4 regions of the Bradyrhizobium vignae genome follow, and region 4 is predicted to be linked to each of the others. Evidence: predicted binding sites of a transcription regulator. Region 4 holds the regulator's gene; each other region holds the start of a gene.
What was found. The regulator LexA, encoded in region 4, represses DNA repair genes until DNA is damaged. The targets are predictions, from matches to a motif close to TGTTCNNNNTGTGTTCNG.

Region 1: BRAD3257_RS25750 (ImuA family protein) is a predicted target of LexA. The motif match lies at 2,701-2,718, and genes of this name have one in related genera.
Region 2: BRAD3257_RS37490 (DNA recombination protein RmuC) is a predicted target of LexA. The motif match lies at 1,859-1,876, and genes of this name have one in related genera.
Region 3: recA (recombinase RecA) is a predicted target of LexA. The motif match lies at 1,717-1,734, and genes of this name have one in related genera.

The regions. Positions count from the first base shown of each region.
Region 1 is NZ_LS398110.1:5,280,527-5,285,141, forward strand. It holds gene BRAD3257_RS25740 (error-prone DNA polymerase) at 1-359, opposite strand, end outside; gene BRAD3257_RS25745 (Y-family DNA polymerase) at 356-1,951, opposite strand; gene BRAD3257_RS25750 (ImuA family protein) at 1,848-2,636, opposite strand; gene BRAD3257_RS25755 (putative DNA modification/repair radical SAM protein) at 2,798-4,033, shown strand; gene BRAD3257_RS25760 (UdgX family uracil-DNA binding protein) at 4,033-4,615, shown strand, end outside.
Region 2 is NZ_LS398110.1:7,784,330-7,788,944, reverse strand. It holds gene BRAD3257_RS37495 (GIY-YIG nuclease family protein) at 173-475, opposite strand; gene BRAD3257_RS37490 (DNA recombination protein RmuC) at 625-1,827, opposite strand; gene def (peptide deformylase) at 1,999-2,526, shown strand; gene fmt (methionyl-tRNA formyltransferase) at 2,659-3,582, shown strand; gene truA (tRNA pseudouridine(38-40) synthase TruA) at 3,582-4,319, shown strand; partial or broken gene BRAD3257_RS37470 (IS481 family transposase) at 4,454-4,615, opposite strand, start outside.
Region 3 is NZ_LS398110.1:3,117,867-3,122,481, reverse strand. It holds gene BRAD3257_RS15005 (hypothetical protein) at 1-201, opposite strand, end outside; gene BRAD3257_RS39715 (hypothetical protein) at 226-381, opposite strand; gene recA (recombinase RecA) at 555-1,643, opposite strand; gene BRAD3257_RS40295 (hypothetical protein) at 2,236-2,406, shown strand; gene BRAD3257_RS14990 (DUF2798 domain-containing protein) at 3,060-3,368, opposite strand; partial or broken gene BRAD3257_RS41015 (hypothetical protein) at 3,648-3,895, shown strand; gene BRAD3257_RS14985 (DUF6894 family protein) at 4,001-4,234, shown strand; gene BRAD3257_RS14980 (hypothetical protein) at 4,260-4,514, opposite strand.
Region 4 is NZ_LS398110.1:3,903,355-3,907,969, forward strand. It holds gene BRAD3257_RS18995 (ComEC/Rec2 family competence protein) at 1-744, shown strand, start outside; gene BRAD3257_RS40065 (hypothetical protein) at 867-1,301, opposite strand; gene lexA (transcriptional repressor LexA) at 1,854-2,555, opposite strand; gene BRAD3257_RS19010 (molybdopterin molybdotransferase MoeA) at 2,731-3,942, opposite strand; gene BRAD3257_RS19015 (hypothetical protein) at 4,492-4,615, opposite strand, start outside.

The DNA of each region.
Region 1 (4,615 bases), 1.4 Mb from region 4:
GTGAGACGGCACTCGCCCTTCTCGATCCGCGTGATGTCGTCGCCGCGCTTGCCCCGGGTGAGAAGCTGGCACAGCCGGCCATAGGCCGCGCGGTCGTGCGGATAGACCAGGATGTCGGGCGTGCCGTCGATGAAGACGATGCGGGCGCCGATCAGCAGTTTCGGCTTGTGCAGCACCTCGTCATTGTCGAGTTCCTTGTAGGCCCGCACCACACCGGCGAGCGTGTTGTGATCGGCGATGCCGATCACCGGAATTCCCAAAGCGCTGGCTTGATGCACATAGGCGCGCGGATCCGAGCCGCCACGCAGGAAGGAGAAATTGGTGGTGATGCCGATCTCGGCATAAGCGGGCGTATTCATGCGAAGAGACCATGCACATACCAGCCGGGAGAAGCGGGCTTGCCGTCGCCGTCGAACACCTCTCCCTCGTAAAGACCATCGCGAAAGATCCAGAAACGCAGGCCCTCGGCATCCTCGATGCGGAAATAATCCCGCGTCAGCTGCTTGCCGTCCTGCCGCCACCATTCCATCGCGATGCGCTCGGGCCCTTCCACCCTCACCACCGCATGCAGCGCACGCCGCCAGGTGAATTGGTGTGGCGGACCATCAGGCACGGTCGCGAACGGCACCTTGATCGGCTCCGGCTTGTCGAACAGCCTTAAGGGACGCAGCGGCGGCTCGCTCTCGGTGCGCGCCGGCCATTCGGCCTGCATGGCAGAGGTGAGATGATGCTGCGCCGATGCAACCAGCACCGCGCTTTCGGGGATATGGGTCTCCTGCGGCAGGTGCACGACGACGCGTTTTCCCCCGATGCGCGCGGCGATGCGGTCGATCAGCGCGGCAAGCTCGTCATTGTCGTGGACATGGGCATCGAGATCGCGCTGCTCCTGCACCACGATCTCGGTGCGGCTCGCCGACAGCCGCACCATATCGAAGCCGAAACCGGGATCGAGGGGATCGGCGAGCGCATCGAGGCGTTCGCGGAATAGCCGGTCGATCACGGCGCTTCGCGTCACCGGACGTCCGGTCTCGATCGTGATCGCCCGCACCACGCCGTCGGTGCGGAAGAAGGCGGCCTCCAGCCGCCGCGCGCCCTTGCCCTGCTTCTCCATGGACGTAACAAGCGTGTCGGCGAGCCGCGACAGCGTCATCGCAATCATCGTGTCGGTCGCGATCGGCTCGGCAAAGCGCTTCTCCACGATGTAATCGGGCAGCGGTTTGCGCGGATTGATCGGCGCATCGCCCTGTCCGAGCGCATGCGCGAGCAGGGTTGAGAACCGCGCACCGAACCGCGCCGTGATCTCGTGCGGCTCGCGCGAGGCGACATCGCCGATGGTCTTCAAGCCGGCGCGACGCAAGCCGGTGGTGATGGCCTCGCCCGCACCGAGCGCGGACACCGGCAGCCCGCTGATCGCCTCCGCCTCTCCGCCATCGGCCACGATGGTGCCGGATGCCTGCCGCGTCAGCGTGCGGGCGCAGACCGAAGTGCCCGCGATCGCCGCGCTGACGGCAAAGCCCTGCCGGCCGAGCGCGCGGACCAGTGTTCGCAACAGCGCGGCTTCGCCGCCGAACAGATGCGCGCAGCCGGTGATATCGAGGAACAGCCCGTGCGGCGCATCGAACGCCACCAGCGGCGTGAAGCGGTCGCACCAGTCGGCGATGTCGCTGAGCGTCTTGGCATCGGCGACGGTATCGGCATCGAACACCTTCAAGTCAGGACACATCGCCCGCGCATTGGCCAGGGGTTGGCCGATGTACAGGCCGAGGCGCTCGGCGGCCTCGTCCAGCGCATGGATCACCAGCGCATTGTTGTCCTTGATGACGACGATGCTCGGCTCATGATTGGCCTTACCCAGCCCGGCGCTGCTGAAGAAGCGCTGGATCCGGTCGATGGGCAGGCGCGGCAGCCACAGGCTGAGGATACGTCGACGGCTCGCTGAACTGGCACTCATCACAACTCCATTCCATGATCCACCGGCCGCAGGGGCCATGACGATTGCGCAAGAGCTCGGCATCGAACACCGGCGCGCCCCAGGCGCTCCACATCGAGCCCGGCGGCGAATGCGCCGCCCGCAACATCCATCGTGTCTCCGCGGTGGAGGGCAGCGGCTGCGCGGCCATGCGCAGCATCAGACCGGTAACGCCCGAGCCTTGCGCAGCGAGCGTCAGCTTACGGCTCGCGACGAGATCGAACTGCCTGATCTCGCCCCAGAGCTCGATCACGACGGCCCCCAGCGCATCGCAGGCGAGTGCATCGGCAGAAGTGCGCAGCGCGCTCTCGACATCGGCGGCACGCACCATCACTACGCGGCGCGGGTCGAGCCCGAGCTCGGCGAGGCCGCTCATCGACAGCGCGCCGGTTTCGATTTCCGAAAAATCCTGCCGCACCCACAACAGCGGTCGACGCGCGCAGACGCGCCCAGCAAGCCCCATGACGAAGCCGGTGGCGGCCGCGCCCTGGCGTCCTTCGCAAAACACCTCGTGGATTGCCGCGCGCGCCAGCCCGCCCTTCAGCGCAGCGTCGGCCTCGCTATGGCCGAGCGCGACGCGCTCGTGCTGATGCGCGACCTCCGCGGTCTCGATGCGCTCGATCTGGCCGCGCAAGATCGCAAGCGCGCTTCCACGTGCGCCGCTCATGCTCGCCGCTCCTTCAGAGATTGGTGCCGTGGTCCTCAAAAGAAGAACCAACGGCTGGCTCATTTGTTCATGATATGTTCTAATATAAAGCTAACGGCGGCCACAGAGTCAATCGAATTGCGCGCTCAGGGATTGATGAGCTGAATCAAGGGGATTCCAGGATGGACGTACAACGCAAGCTGGAGATTCTGGCGGATGCCGCCAAATACGACGCGTCCTGCGCCTCCAGCGGCACCGAGAAACGGGATTCCAGCGACGGCAAGGGCATGGGCTCGACCGCGCCAGGCATGGGCATCTGCCATTCCTATGCGCCGGACGGACGCTGCATCTCCCTGCTCAAGGTACTGCTGACCAACGCCTGCAATTACGATTGTCTCTATTGCGTCAACCGCGCCTCCTCGAACGTAGCACGCGCCCGCTTCACCATCGAGGAGGTGGTCAAGCTGACGCTCGACTTCTACCGGCGCAATTACATCGAGGGCCTGTTCCTCTCCTCCGGAATCATCCGCAGCCCCGACTACACCATGGAGCAGGTGGTCAGCGTCGCGCGAAAACTGCGCGAGGAGCATCACTTCCGCGGCTACATCCACCTGAAGACCATTCCCGAAGCCGACGACGCGCTGATCGCGGAGGCCGGCAAATATGCCGACCGCCTCTCCATCAACATCGAGATGCCTGAGGAGACGAGCCTGCAGCAATTCGCGCCGGAGAAGGACGTCCGCGCGATCCGCCGCACCATGGGCCGGCTGCGGCTCAAGCTCGACGAAGCCGAGGACAGCCGCAGCGCAAAAACCAAGGCAAAACCGCAGCGCTTCGCGCCGGCCGGCCAGAGCACGCAGATGATCGTCGGTGCCGACGCGGCCTCCGATCACACCATTCTCCACACCAGTGCCAATCTCTACGGCGCCTACCGGCTGCGGCGCGTCTACTACTCCGCCTTCAGCCCGATCCCCGATGCGAGCCGCGCTTTGCCACTGATACAGCCACCGCTGCTGCGCGAGCACCGGCTCTACCAGGCCGACTGGCTGATGCGGTTCTACGGCTTCGACGTCGGCGAGATCGTCGACGACAGCGCGATGCTGCCGCTCGACATCGATCCAAAGCTCGCCTGGGCGCTGCGCCATCGCGACCGCTTCCCCCTCGACGTCAACCGCGCCAGCCGCGAGGAACTGCTGCGCGTGCCGGGCTTCGGCACCAAGGCGGTCGAACGTATCATCGCGACGCGGCGCACCAGCACGATCCGCGTGGCCGATCTCACGCGACTGCACGTGCCGCGAAACAAGGCGCTGCCGTTCATCGTCCTCAGCGATCACCGCCCCTCACCGCATCAGCTCGACGCTGCCGGGCTGATCGAACGATTCAGGCCGAAAGCAACGCAACTGGGATTTGGCTTCTGATGCAGTACATCATCCTCGACACCGAAACCGATTTCGGCGGCTGGCGCAAAGCCGCGCGTACGCTCGTACTACATCATGTGGAGCCGCGCGATGTCACCTGGACCGTGCGAGGCGGCGAAGCAGAGTTATTCGCGCCATCCGCGCCGTCTCCGATCCTCGAGGTGAACGACGGCACCTTCAACGTATCCGCAAAATTCGTCGAGCTCGCCAAGGCCGCAATTCTGCACCGCGATGTCGAGCGTTTTGCGATCCTCTATCGTCTGCTGTTCCGGCTGAAGGACAACCACGATCTCATCGAGGTCGCAACCGACCCTGATGTCGCGCAGGTCACTTCCATGGCGAGAGCGGTCTATCGCGACGAGCACAAGATGCATGCCTTCGTCCGCTTCCGCGAGATCGGCCGCGAACGCCAGGCCCATTACGTCGCCTGGTTCGAGCCGGAGCATCACATCGTCGAGCTCGCCGCGCCGTTCTTCGCCAAGCGCTTTGTCGACATGCCCTGGTCGATCCTGACGCCCGATCTATGCGCGCATTGGGACGGCCACGCGCTCTCGTTCACGCCGGGTGTCAGCAAGAGCGAGG
Region 2 (4,615 bases), 3.9 Mb from region 4:
GTGTTAGCAGATTTTGGGGACGGGTGTCGTTCCTGTCGCCACAAAGGAGCTGTCGTCGCCCTCTCGGTGTCATCGTCCGCGAAGGCGGACGATCCAGTAATCACCAGCGTCTCGGTTCAATCACAGCCGCCGCGGCGTACTGGATGCCCCGCCTTCGCGGGGCATGACACCCTCATGGTGGTCCGGCTATCCCGGGATAAAGATCATCCCAATTGGGGTTCTCTTTCTCGATTAACCGAACCTTCCAGGCCCTGTTCCACTTCTTCAACCGCTTCTCCCGCTTGATCGCATTCTCGGGATCGTCGAACTGCTCGAAGTAGACAAGTCGAGCGACCTCGTACTTCTCCGTGAAGCTTTCGATGAGTTTTGACTTGTGCTCGGCCACTCGGCGGATGAGATCGTTCGTCACGCCGATGTACAGCGTTCCGCCGATCTTGCTGGCGAGAATGTAGACGTAGTAATGGCGTCCGCCCATGCGACCACCCCAACGGTGTCATCGTCCGCCTTGTGCGCAATTGCGCACGGGGGCGGACGATCCAGTATTCATCAGCGTCTCGGCACAATCACAGCCGCTGCGGCGTACTGGATGCCCCGCCTTCGCGGGGCATGACAGTGTGCCTAATCTCACTCCCCCGCCTGGAGCTTCCGCGGAAACAGTTCCGGCGCAGCCGTCGCGACCAGCCGCGGGCCCTCCGCCGCCGCATCGCTCTTGCTGAAATCGAGCTCCTCGATTCTCCCCGCGCGCTTTTCGATCTTGTCGGCGGAGATCAGCACCTGGCGGACGTCCTCGTTCACATCGGCAAAATGTTTTTGCAGCTTCAGCACGCGGTCGCGCAGGCGGCCCAGGTCGTCGCCGAGCTTGATTACCTCGGTGCGGATCTGGTCGGCGGCGTCGCGCATGCGCGCATCCTTCATGATCTGCTGCATCACCTGGATCGCGAGCATCAAGAGCGAGGGCGACACCAGCACGATTCGGGCGCGATAGGCCTTCTGGATCACGTCGTCGAAGCCGTCATGGATCTCGGCATAGACCGATTCCGACGGCACGAACATCAGCGCCATCTCCTGGGTCTCGCCGGTGACGAGATATTTTTCGGCGATATCGCTGACATGCTTCATCACGTCGGCGCGCAGGCGCTGCGTGGCAACGCGCCGCTCCTCGTCGGTGCGGGCATCGTGCAGCGCCGTCATCGCCTCCAGCGGGAACTTCGCATCGATGCAGAGCGGGCGCTGATCGGGCAGGAACACGACGCAGTCGGGGCGCTTGCCGGTCGAGAGCGTGAACTGGAACTCGTAGGAGCCTTTGGGAAGACCGTCCTGGACGATCGCCTCCATCCGGGCCTGGCCGAAGGCGCCTCGCGACTGCTTGTTGGCGAGCACGTCGCGCAGGGTGGTCACCTGGGTGGTGAGGTCGGTGAGGTTCTTATGCGCGCTGTCGATGATGCCGAGCCGCTCATGCAGCGCGCGCAGGCTCTCCATGGTGTTGCGGGTCGAATGTTCCATGGATTGGCCGACGCGGTGGGTGACCGAATCCAGCCGCTCGTTGACCGCGCGCGCCATCTCGGCCTGCCGGCCGGCCAGCGCCTGGGTCATGGCGTCGACCCGGCCCGAGGCTTCGCTCTGGGCGCGCAGCACCTCGCTGAGGCGCTCCTCGAGCTCGTCGGCCCGGATCGCGTGCGCCATCGCGAGTTCCGCGCCGCGCCGCCCCGAGCGCGCGATCACCACCGCAATCACAACCAGCAGGATGAGGACCAGGGCGCCGAAGCCGATCAGCGCATCGACGGTGCGCACCGGCCAGTCGCCGAGCATGACAATGATCTCGTTCATGCCAGCCCTTCTAGCCGATTCGCGGTCAGGCGCGAACGAAGAGGGAACATCGGCGGCTAACAACTCCCTACCTTTTTTGGTTAACGAAACCTGAAGCTTTGTGGTCCGCGGAGGGTTAACGGGGTTCCTGGCCGCATTGACCGCACCCGGCGCGCAGCTTAAATCGCCGCCATGGCCCTACGAGAAATCATCATCCTGCCCGACAAGCAGCTGCGCCTGGTCTCCAAGCCGATCGAGAAGGTCACGGCCGAGATCCGCAAGCTTGCCGACGACATGTTCGAGACCATGTACGACGCGCCCGGCATTGGCCTCGCCGCGATCCAGGTCGCGCAGCCCTTGCGTCTGATCACCATGGACCTCGCCAAGCGCGACGAGAGCGGCGAGACCAAGCACGAGCCGCGCGTCTTCATCAATCCCGAGATCCTCGCTTCCTCCGCGGAACTCTCCACTTACGAGGAGGGCTGCCTGTCGATCCCCGAATATTACGAGGAGGTCGAGCGCCCCGCGAAGGTGCGCGTGCGCTTCACCGATCTCGACGGCAAGGTGCATGAGGAGGACGCCGAAGGCCTCTACGCCACCTGCATCCAGCACGAGATCGACCATCTCAACGGCGTGCTGTTCGTCGATTATCTGTCGAAGCTGAAGCGCGACCGCGTCATGAAGAAGTTCGAGAAAGCCGCCAAACGCGCGGCGGAATAGGCCTCTCTCACGTCGTCATGGCCGGGCTTGACCCGGCCATCCACGCCTTGCTTGCTTTGTCGCCGAGACCGTGGATGCCCGGGACAAGCCCGGGCATGACGGAGAACCAGAGCTCTCACCGAACGCAGCCACATGCCCCTCCGCCTCATCTTCATGGGCACGCCCGATTTCTCCGTGCCGACGCTGCTCGAGCTCGTCGCGCATGGCCATGAGATCGCGGCGGTCTACACCCGCGCGCCGAAGCCGGGCGGGCGGCGCGGCCTGCAATTGCAGCCGACGCCGGTCGAGGAAGCTGCACGAAAGCTCGGCGTTCCCGTGCTGACGCCGAAAACGCTGAAGACGCCGGAGGCGCTGGAAGAGTTCCGCGCCTTCGATGCCGACGCGGCCGTCGTCGTCGCCTACGGCATGATCCTGCCGCAGGCGATCCTCGATGCGCCCAAGCTCGGTTGCTACAATCTGCATGCTTCGCTGCTGCCGCGCTGGCGCGGCGCCGCGCCCATCAACCGTGCGATCATGGCAGGTGATGCCGAGAGCGGCGTGATGGTGATGAAGATGGATGTCGGCCTCGACACCGGCGACGTCGCCATGGCCGAACGGATCGCAATCACCGACGACATGACCGCGCAGGACCTGCACGATCGCCTGTCCCGGTTGGGAGCCGACCTGATGGTGCGCGCGATGGCCGCGCTCGACCGCGGCGGCCTCCAGCTCAAGAAGCAGAGCGAGGACGGCGTCACCTATGCCGCCAAGATCGACAAGGCCGAGGCCCGGATCGATTGGACCAAGCCCGCGCGCGCGGTGCTTCGGCACATCCATGGCCTCTCGCCGTTCCCCGGCGCCTGGGCCGAGCTCGAGAATGCGCGCGTTAAAATCCTGCGTTGCGAATTGGCAAAGGGCTCCGGCGTCCCTGGCGAGGTGCTCGACGATCTCCTCACCGTCGCCTGCGGCGACGGCGCCATCCGCATCATCGAGCTGCAGCGCGAGGGCAAGGCGCGCATGCAGGCCGCGGAGTTCCTGCGCGGCGTGCCGGTCAAGCCGCCGATGCGGTTTTCTTGATGCCCCGCTACAAGCTCACCATCGAATATGACGGCGCGCCGTTCTTCGGCTGGCAGGTGCAGGAGACGCTGCCCTCGGTGCAGGGCGCGCTGCAGGCGGCCGTGAAGGCGATGACCGGCGCGGATTTGCGGGTGCATGGTGCCGGCCGCACCGATGCCGGCGTGCATGCCCGTGGCCAGGTCGCGCATGTCGACGTCGACAAGCAGTTTCCGCCGGGCCGTTTTCGCGACGGCCTCAATGCGCATCTGCGCCCGCATCCGATTGCGGTGCTCGAGGCCGAGATCGTGCCTGATACGTTCGAGGCGCGTTTTTCGGCCGTCAAGCGCCACTATCGCTACCGCATCATCAACACCCGCGCCAATCTCGCGCTCGACGTCGGCCACGCCTGGCGCGTGCCGCGCAAGCTCGATGCCGACGCGATGCATGCGGCGGCACAGCGCCTGCTCGGCAAGCACGATTTCACCACGTTCCGCGACACCGAGTGCCAGGCCAAATCGCCGGAGAAGACGCTCGACCAGCTCGACGTGATCCGCGACGGCCGCGAGATCACGGTCATCACCTCGGCGCGCTCGTTCCTGCACAGCCAGGTGCGCTCGATGGTGGGCTCGCTGGTCTGGGTCGGCGAGGGCCGCTGGACCGCCGACGATCTCTCCGCCGCACTCGCAGCCCGCAACCGCGCCGCCTGCGGCATCGTCGCCCCGCCCGAGGGGCTGTATCTGATGAAGGTGGATTATTAGGCGAGCGGCGCACAGGACACGCTCTTGCCAAACCCTCGGTGTCATGCCCCGGCTTGACCGGGGCATCCAGTACGCCGCGGCCTCTCGGCTCAATCGCTGCCGTCTCTGGAATACTGGATCGCCCGGTCAAGTGTTCAGCCCGGGGACATGACCGACGGGTGTTCGGGGACATAGCCGACACATTCTCCGCTCGCCAAGTCGATGATAGCGACTTGGTGGGCGGCAAAGAAGATCCCGTATTGCGCATCGTTTGCCGAGGGGCGGATGGCGAGGCGCTCGCCACGGAAGGCCTGTGG
Region 3 (4,615 bases), 790 kb from region 4:
GCGCCAGGGCGGCGTATCGTCAAGCCAATGAAGCCCGTGCGACTGCGTCGTGCGTGGCGCGAAAAACGCATCAAGCTCCGCATCAGACGGCAATTGTCCCCAAACGAGCCGGCGCTCGATCGCGATCACGAGGCCGGCGATGCCGGCTCGTTGAATGGCGCCGGCGATGGACGAGTCTGTCGTGACAATGCGTCGTGTCATGACGCTGCCCTCTCCCCGATGGTCCTACTTTTTCCCCGGAAGAGAATCCCAGCGCAGCGTGAGAAGCGCGCCGAGCCCGGCGAGCGAACTGATTCCCAACAGAACGATTGCCATCAGCATCGAATATTTGCGCGTGCGCTTGGCGTGCCGCGTTTGAACAACAAGCATGACCTGCCCCATTTACTCATGAACTGACGCTGGCAAGCGTTGACCAAGCCTAGTGTTGGTCAACGTGACGATGCAACCTGAGAATGTATCGGGGACTAGAACTGCAAAACAAAACGGGCACCGAAGACGTCGGCAACTCAACGTCCTCAGCGCCCGCTCCTCGCGAAAAACTTTCGCGTTAGGTCCTACTCCTCCGCCGGCTCCTCGCCATCGGCGTCACGCTCCGGCGTACCGGCGAGAATCTGCTCGGCGATCAGGCCGGAGTTCTGGCGGATCGCGGTCTCGATCTTGGCGGTGATGTCGGGGTTGCCCTTCAAAAACGCCTTGGCGTTCTCGCGGCCCTGGCCGAGGCGCTGGCTGTCATAGGAGAACCAGGCGCCGGACTTCTCCACGATGCCGGCCTTGACGCCGAGATCGAGGATCTCGCCCATCTTGGAGACGCCCTCGCCGTACATGATGTCGAACTCGACCTGCTTGAACGGCGGCGCCAGCTTGTTCTTGACCACCTTGACGCGGGTGGTGTTGCCGACCACCTCGTCGCGCTCCTTGATCGCGCCGATGCGGCGGATGTCGAGACGGACGGAGGCGTAGAATTTCAGCGCATTGCCGCCGGTCGTGGTTTCCGGCGAGCCATACATCACGCCGATCTTCATGCGGATCTGGTTGATGAAGATCACCATGGTATTGGACTTGTTGATGGAGGCCGTCAGCTTGCGCAGCGCCTGGCTCATCAGGCGGGCCTGCAGGCCCGGCAGCGCATCGCCCATCTCGCCCTCGAGCTCGGCCTTCGGCACCAGCGCCGCGACCGAATCGACCACCATCACGTCGACTGCGCCGGAGCGCACCAAGGTGTCGCAGATCTCCAGCGCCTGCTCACCGGTGTCGGGCTGCGAGATCAGGAGCTCGTCGATGTTGACGCCCAGCTTGCGGGCATAGACCGGATCGAGCGCGTGCTCGGCGTCGATGAAGGCGCAGATGCCGCCCTTCTTCTGCGCTTCCGCCACCGTATGCAGCGCCAGCGTGGTCTTGCCGGAAGATTCCGGCCCGTAGATCTCGACGATGCGCCCCTTGGGCAGGCCGCCGATGCCGAGCGCGATATCGAGCCCGAGCGAGCCGGAGGACACCGCCTCGATGTCCATGGACCGGTCGTTCTTGCCGAGCTTCATCACCGAACCCTTACCGAACTGGCGCTCGATCTGAGAGAGCGCGGCGGCCAGAGCTTTACTCTTGTCCATGGAAGATCCTTCGACGATACGCAGGGCAGTTGCGGACATTGGGTCGTGCTCCTTATGGCGAGGATTCGCTAGGGGGACAAACGATTGAGAGGCGGGCCGGCGATAAAAACAATGTACCCTATTTGTTCCAGGTTCGCAATATGTTCTTTTGCGATCTTGACTCGGAAACTCTGATGCTGCCTGCAAAACAGACGAGAATATTGAACGTCTTGCAAATCTGACGGATGGGCTATCCTCTCACAACGAGTCCAGAGAGACTGGCGCATAACTGACTGTCCTAATCCGCCTCTGCGGGTGTCGGATATCGAACAGACTATTCCGGAGCTATCAGCCAGAGTGACAGCATCCGGGATTTTGCGATTCCCTCCCGGGGCTGGACCAACGTCGCCCGCCGTATTGCAAGCGGGCGACGTTGTTGCTGTGGGGGTGTCCTAGTCTGCCCTCGCGGGTGTCCTAATTAGGACAGTACCCGATTGGGCCCCCCTCAATGCCACCGACGGCGCTCGATCCATGACCCGCATCAAGAACGCGCGACCGGCGTGTCGTCATCTTTCCGTAATCCTGCGGCACCGAACCTTTTCGCGGTCTCCGGCTTCTGGGGGATGGGACCGCAACTCTGGGGATCGTAACCATGACCGACGACAACACGCACAATGATGCGATCAGGCGCAATCCGCTGCTGGAGGCAGCGCGCGAGGAGATGGTGAAGTTCGAGCGCAAGGAAAACGAATTCCGCAAGAAGGACCGTGAAGAGCGCGCCGCCGAGCTCCATCTTCCCCTGAACGAAATCAAGATCCACTAGGCTCCGCCAGGACCGGCCTCCGGAGCGCCCCGCCCCGCGGTGAGGCGGCAGGCGGCCGGTCCAAGGGGATCGCCAGATCTCGATCCGGCCTCGCGCGTCGGGCTGCATGGTCAAAGAGACGGGCGCGCGGACATTTAAGGTATCTAAATACTACCTGCAAGCTATTGGCAGATCAAGGAAAATTCCCAGCACCCTACTGTGCATGGGGTTGTTTTCCAATTTTTTGAAAGTCGCGCTGTGCCCAGCGCCGTCCATTGGAAGGCGCGGCCTCCATTCCTCGGCGGGCGTACCCCTCTACAGCACCGCGAGCAGCACCAGGCCGATGACCAGCACGACGAAGCCAGCCGCCGTCGCGGCGGCGAATGACCGCTCTACGTTATCCATGATGCCACCCCGTTTTCGGCGCGCCACGTTTCCCCCATGGCTGCGCCGAGCGGATCAGATCTTGCCGATGCGTGTGTCCGCAGTGGTGCGAGCGGATGTCGAAATTGGGACCGGTGCGGGGCCTGTCTGCGGCCTTTCGATCGCGACCTTCACGGCGGCCGATCCGGCCAGCCGCCAGACCAGGCCAGATCCGGACGCCCCGCCTGTGTCAGGCTGCCGTAAGCTGAACCGGCTAGGGTCGCCCGGCTATGGTGTTGCAGCCCAGCACCTCAGCCTCCAATAACTCTCTGCCCCGCTTGGCTCTCCCCAGGCGGGGCCTTTTCATGCCAGCCGGCGGCGCGCGGGTCTCGCTCCTCCCGGGTCAGGCGCAGCGAGAAGGCGCGGATCGCGGGCGCGGCCAGCAGCACGACCGGCAGCATCGCGGCCCATGCGATCAGCCACGACACCATCCAGTGCCGAACGAAGATCATCGGGCTGCCTGCAGGAAAGCTGGCGATGCCCGCCGCGATCAGCGAGGTCAGTCCGGACTGGATGACGCCGAAAACGAAATGAGAATAGCGGCGAGGAATGCCGAGCATGAGGCGTCCACGGTTGCTTGCCGTGATCAGGCAAGCAAGGCACATGCCGTCACCTCGAGCGGCTCTGGAACGCCACCTTGCAGGCACGCCCTGCCCGGCGCTCGCATGCTTTTGGACGGATTTCAGGAACTCTGTTCATGGTCGGAGAACCACGGAATACCAGCGCCCGCCGGCTGTGCTTCGCGGCTTGCGGCAGATTTTGCTTGTCTCTGGAATATTGTGACTATTGTGACGCCCAACATGTTTGCAGGCATGAAAGGTAAATCGTGGGAGGCGACCATGAATCACGGGGGCGTCGAGTTCACCTGGCCAAGACAGCGATTCCCGGAGTCTGGCAGTGGCAGTTCCGCATCGGCGAGCAGGTCAAGACCGGCAGGACCGAGACGAAGATTGACCGGCTGGCGATCCGGCGCGTGCAGCTGCGCATCGATCGGGAGCTGAAGGCGATCGCGCGAAAGACGGCCTCAACCGGCCGGGAGAGATCGGCAATGCTCCCAAGCGAAGCAGCGCGCCACGCGGTTTTCTGAGGTTTGTCCGTAGCCACCCGGAATTGATCTGACGGTGGTTTGGGATTGCACTGTACGCGCCCAGGGCCTTGGGGCGAGGCACCATGTGCGCGATCGGTGCCAGCCATGCCGCTCTATTTCTTCCGAATCCGCAACGGCCGTCATTCCGGTTGCGCCGAGCAGGCGACGGAGTTTGCCGATCGTAATGCGGCCTGGAAAGAGATGACGAGTGTCTGCGCCGACATGAGCGCCGGCATTGCCCGCAAGCTCCAGGAAAATTCCGAATGGCACATGGAGCTGCTGGACGAGGCCAAGGAGCCGGTGTTCCGGATCCGCATCGTTGCCGAAACCTTCGACTAGCAAGGCCTTTCGGATCAGGCCCGCGTCAGTCCGCGCTGGGCAGCCGCCGCATGGTGAACTCGATGTCGCCGCCGGGCAGCTCGCGCCAGGTCTCGACCGCGCTCATATAGCCGGCCTTGGGGTAGCGGGCAAAGAAGGCCTGCGCCCTTTCCCGCGCCTCAGCACGCGGCAGCGTGAAGGTCTCGCGCAGATAGCCGTCGCCGGCCGTCTGGCCCGGCTTGCCGGCCATCTTGCGCCGGCGCGCCATCCGCTCGGCGAGATCCCGCGGACGATCGGCCATGTCATGCCCTCCTCTACGCGCTACGCTCAGCCACATGTAGGGCGCGGGCCGGATCAAGAGGAGTCCTGTCCGAAAGGCGTGTGTCGCCCCCCGAACGGCGC
Region 4 (4,615 bases):
ATGGGGATCGGCATTGACTGGATGGTCGCGGTCTCGCGCTGGGTGGCGGCCCTACCGGGCGCAGTTGGCCGCATTCCGGCGTTCGGAATCGCGCCGTTGATCGCGGCCAGCCTCGGGATCATCGTGATGGGCCTGTTGCGCACGCCCTTGCGCTTGTCCGGCGCCCTGGTGCTGCTGGTAGCGATCCTCTGGGGACTGTCGGTGCGGCAGCCCGATATCCTGATTGCCGGGGATGGCGCGAGCGTCGCGGTCCGGGGCGGCGACGGGCGTTTGCATGTGATCCGCGCGAGCAAGGATGGCTTTCTGCTGAGGGAATGGTTAGCCGCCGATGCCGATCCGCGCGATGCCGCCAACGCCTCGTTGGCGAGCGGTGTGTCATGTGACGAGTCCGGCTGCGTGGCGCCGCTTGCGGACGGGCGGCTGGTCGCGCTTTCTCTGCGCATCGACGCGCTGGCTGATGATTGCAGCCGCGCTGCGTTGGTGGTGACGGCGCGGCCCGCGCCGCCCGATTGCGCAGCGATGGTGGTCGATCGGTCGCGCCTTGCCAGTCAGGGCGCGCTGGCTCTGACGCAAAACGGAGAGGGTTTCTCGGTGCAGGTGGTGAGGGCGAGAGGCGCAAGCCGCCCTTGGCTGCCGGCCGGCGCCGGCGAGGGGGATTTCGACGGCAGCCTTGCGCCGAAGACGGCCGTGCCCCGCAATCGGGACGCAACGCCATCGGAGGCCGACTTGCAGGCTGACGATTGAGGATCGATGCGGAGGAGGCGCGGGATTCTGCAGGACGCAAACCATACCATCTCGCCGGCCTCAGCCGGCGATGGCATTTCAAGTTCTGGCCCTCGACAAATCGGCCGGGGGCGCGCCGACGATCAGCCGATCGGCAGGCGTGTGATCGTGGACCTCGTCTCGGCGACGATCTGCGGCTTGTGCTCGCGCTCGCCAACCGGCTGGGTCACCGGCAGTTGCAGCACGGTCGCGCGCTGGCCTTCGACGAGCTGCGTCACCAGCACGTACTTGCCGTCGGGAAATTCGATCGCGTCATGATGGCGATCGGGAATGTGCGGATCGATCTTGCCGAACTTGCCGACGCGGGAGTTGACGGTGCGCGTCCAGATCCAGCGGTTGTCGTAACGAACGTTGTCGGCGAAAGCGAGCTCCGTTCCCGGCAGCAGGCAGACCGCGACGGAGAGATCGGCTTCAGAGGCGAAGCCGCGTGTCGAGGTGCCGCGGAAGGTTGTCGTGACGATCGTCTCGCCGACTTCGGCAGGGCGCGTCGCGACGGCATGCAGGCTATAGTCACACATCGGGTGCTCCTCATGCGAAGATAGCAAGCCGCACCTCTCTTGGAGGCGCAGGCCTCTATCAGGGTGAAGCATACAACGTTCTGCTCGGTTGTGGGCAAATCTGCGGCTGGGCTTCGCGAGCCGCGATCACATTATCTTTCCCGGATTCGATAGGAACAAAGCCGACGCCTGTGCATTCGAACGGCGCCAATGTCAGCGCCCCGCGGGTGCTGACCGGCTCGCTTATTGCCGGCTCGATTGCGGAGAGCTGCGCATCACATTCCGCGCGTCGCGAATTCGTACTGGCTCGATTGCTTGCGCACATGGCGGTGCGACTGTGTGGCAATGGCCTGCGACGCTGATGCTGCGATCAGCGCTGCAATGATTGTCCATGAAACATCTGGCGGGTGGCGTCTCCTCGAAGCTGTGGCCGCGAAGCGATGTTGCTTCGTGCGGCGTGCCGAGGATCTCGCACCGGAAAAAGGACCGAATAGTCTGAGCAGAACCGGAAAGACCATCCAGCCAGAGCGGAAAATGATCCGCTCCAAGAGGTGTCCAACGACCGCAGACCGCTCAGTACTTCCGGTAGAGCCCGATCAGCTTGCCCTGAATCTTCACGCGGTTCGGCGGAAGAATGCGGACCTCGTAGGCGGCATTGGCTGGCTCGAGTGCGATCGAGGCGCCGCGGCGGCGGAAGCGCTTGAGCGTGGCCTCCTCGTCATCGATCAGCGCCACCACGATGTCGCCGGTATCGGCGCTCTCGTTGCGCTGGATCAGCGCCATGTCGCCATCGAGGATGCCGGCCTCGACCATCGAATCGCCGCGCACTTCGAGAGCGTAGTGCTCGCCCGCGCCGAGCATGTCGGGCGGTACGCTGATGGTGTGGCTGCGGGTCTGCAACGCCTCGATCGGCGTGCCGGCCGCGATGCGGCCCATCACGGGCACCGCGACGGGACGCTCGCCCTCGTCAACAGGCGGGCTGGAGCTCGCGCGCACCTTGCCGAGATTGCCCTCGATGACGCTCGGCGTGAAGCCGCGGCGATTGCCGGCAGCGGCCTGGAGTTCGGGCAGCTTGATCACCTCGATGGCGCGGGCGCGGTTGGGCAGGCGGCGGATGAAGCCGCGCTCCTCGAGCGCAGTGATCAGGCGATGAATGCCTGACTTCGAGCGCAGGTCGAGCGCATCCTTCATCTCGTCGAAAGACGGCGGCACGCCGCTTTCCTTCAGACGTTCGCTGATGAACCGCAGAAGCTCGTATTGTTTGCGCGTCAACATCTCGACCAAAGTCCCCCGGTTGATGTCGTTCGATTCCGAGACGATGAATTCAGCGATAAGCCGCTACATCCTCGAAACAAATCATGAACGGACACTATATGTTCGATATGTGTTCCGCAACTGCTTAATTTACGGTGAACGGGGCAAATCTCGCGGAATGCGTGTGCCGTGCAGCTCAGACGGGGAGCCGCAGCACCTCGCAAGGCGTGCCGGCCTCGGCCTTCGGCGCGAACGGCGCGCGTACGAGAAGTACCTGTGCCGCAGCGAGATTCGCAAGCAGAGAGGAGTCCTGATGGCGGACGGGAAGGGCGACGAGCGTGCCGTCGCCGCGCAGTTCCAGTCGCGCACGCAGATAATCCTCGCGCTGGTCATTGGCCCCGAGATCGCGGCCCAGCACGGCGCATTCGCGGCGATGATGAATCACCGAACGGCCTGACAGGGCGCGAATCAGCGGCACCATGAACAGGAAGGCGCACACGTATGATGACACGGGATTGCCGGGCAGGCCGATCACGCGCATGGCGCCGAGCCGTCCGTGCATCATCGGCTTGCCGGGCCGAATCGCGATCTTCCAGAACGCCATCGAGATGCCTTCGCCCTTCAGCGCCTGCTGAACCAGATCGTGATCACCGACCGATGCGCCACCGGTCGTGATCAGGATGTCGGCGCCGCTCTCGCGAGCGCGGCGGATGCCGGCGGAAGTGGCCTCCAGCGTGTCGGCGGCAACGCCGAGATCGATGGTCTCGGCGCCCTCGCTGCGGGCGAGCGCGTGCAGGGCATAGCCATTGGAATAGACGATCTGGCCGCGACCGGGCGCGGTGCCCGGCATCACCAGCTCATCGCCGGTGGCAAGGATCGCGACCCTCGGACGGCGGCAGACGGCGAGCTGCGGATGATTCATCGCAGCGGCGAGCGCGAGATCGCGCTCGGTGAGACGGGTTCCTTTGCGCAGCAGCACGTCGCCCTCGCGGAAGTCGACGCCGGCGGGACGAATGTGCCGTCCGGGAATCGCGGCTTCCTTGATCATGATGTGCTTGCCGTCGGCGACCGTGTCCTCCTGGATCACGACCGCATCGGCGCCGTCGGGAATAACGCCGCCGGTAAAGATCCGCACCGCTTCGCCGACGCCGACCGTTCCCGCGAACGGACGGCCCGCTGCGGCTTCGCCGATCACCGCCAGTCTGGAATCGATCGTTGCCGCGTCTGCCGCGCGCACGGCATAGCCGTCCATCGCCGACATCGCTTCCGGCGGCTGCGTGCGCCGCGCCGCGACGTCCCGCGCGAGCACGCGATGGTAGGCGGCGTCGAGGGCGACCGTCTCCTCGGCCAGCGGCTCTGTGCCTGCGAGCACGGCGGCAAGCGCGTCGGATACCGGCATCAGGGCCACGGCGAACTCCCGCAACAAATCGAACAAATCGAAGGACTCGGTCGGCAAAGTTCTAGCCGAGCGGAGGGGCTGAAGCAAAAGACCTCCTCAACCCGGCGAAAAGCCACACTTCCTTTCCGCACTGGCTGTCGATGACAAAACTGCTCGAAAAGGCACTTCAAGCCGTGCGGCGGCTTCCTGCGGATAGCCAGGACGAGATTGCGTGTTCGATATTGGCTTTGATCCTGACGTCGAAGCCCCGTTCCGCCGCTTCGAGCGAAGAGGCGCAGGTTCACGGAACGCGCGACCCACGATCTGATTAGCATTGCCGATTATGTTAGGGAGCACAGCCCGTAAGGCGCGTTGCGATCCTTGAATCGCTTCAACCGGCTGGACGAAAAGGCTGGCGAAATCGTCATTCTCACGATTCAGCATCCCGCACGGGAACGCGAGCACTCGGATGCCTAAGGTGGCTCAAGTCCGCCGCGGCATGATCCGGAAGGCGAGGCAGACCGGCACGAGGACGGCCATGGCGAGCACGAGAAGGACGAGCGCCACGGCCAGCATCGGTCAACGCTCCGTCGGATCGTCCGGACTGACGTCCGCGACGTCGGGCGCCCTGGGACCTTGATCCTTGTCGGGCAGCGGATCGGCCTGGGATTTCAGGTCGGCGGCCTTGCTGATCAGCTTGGCG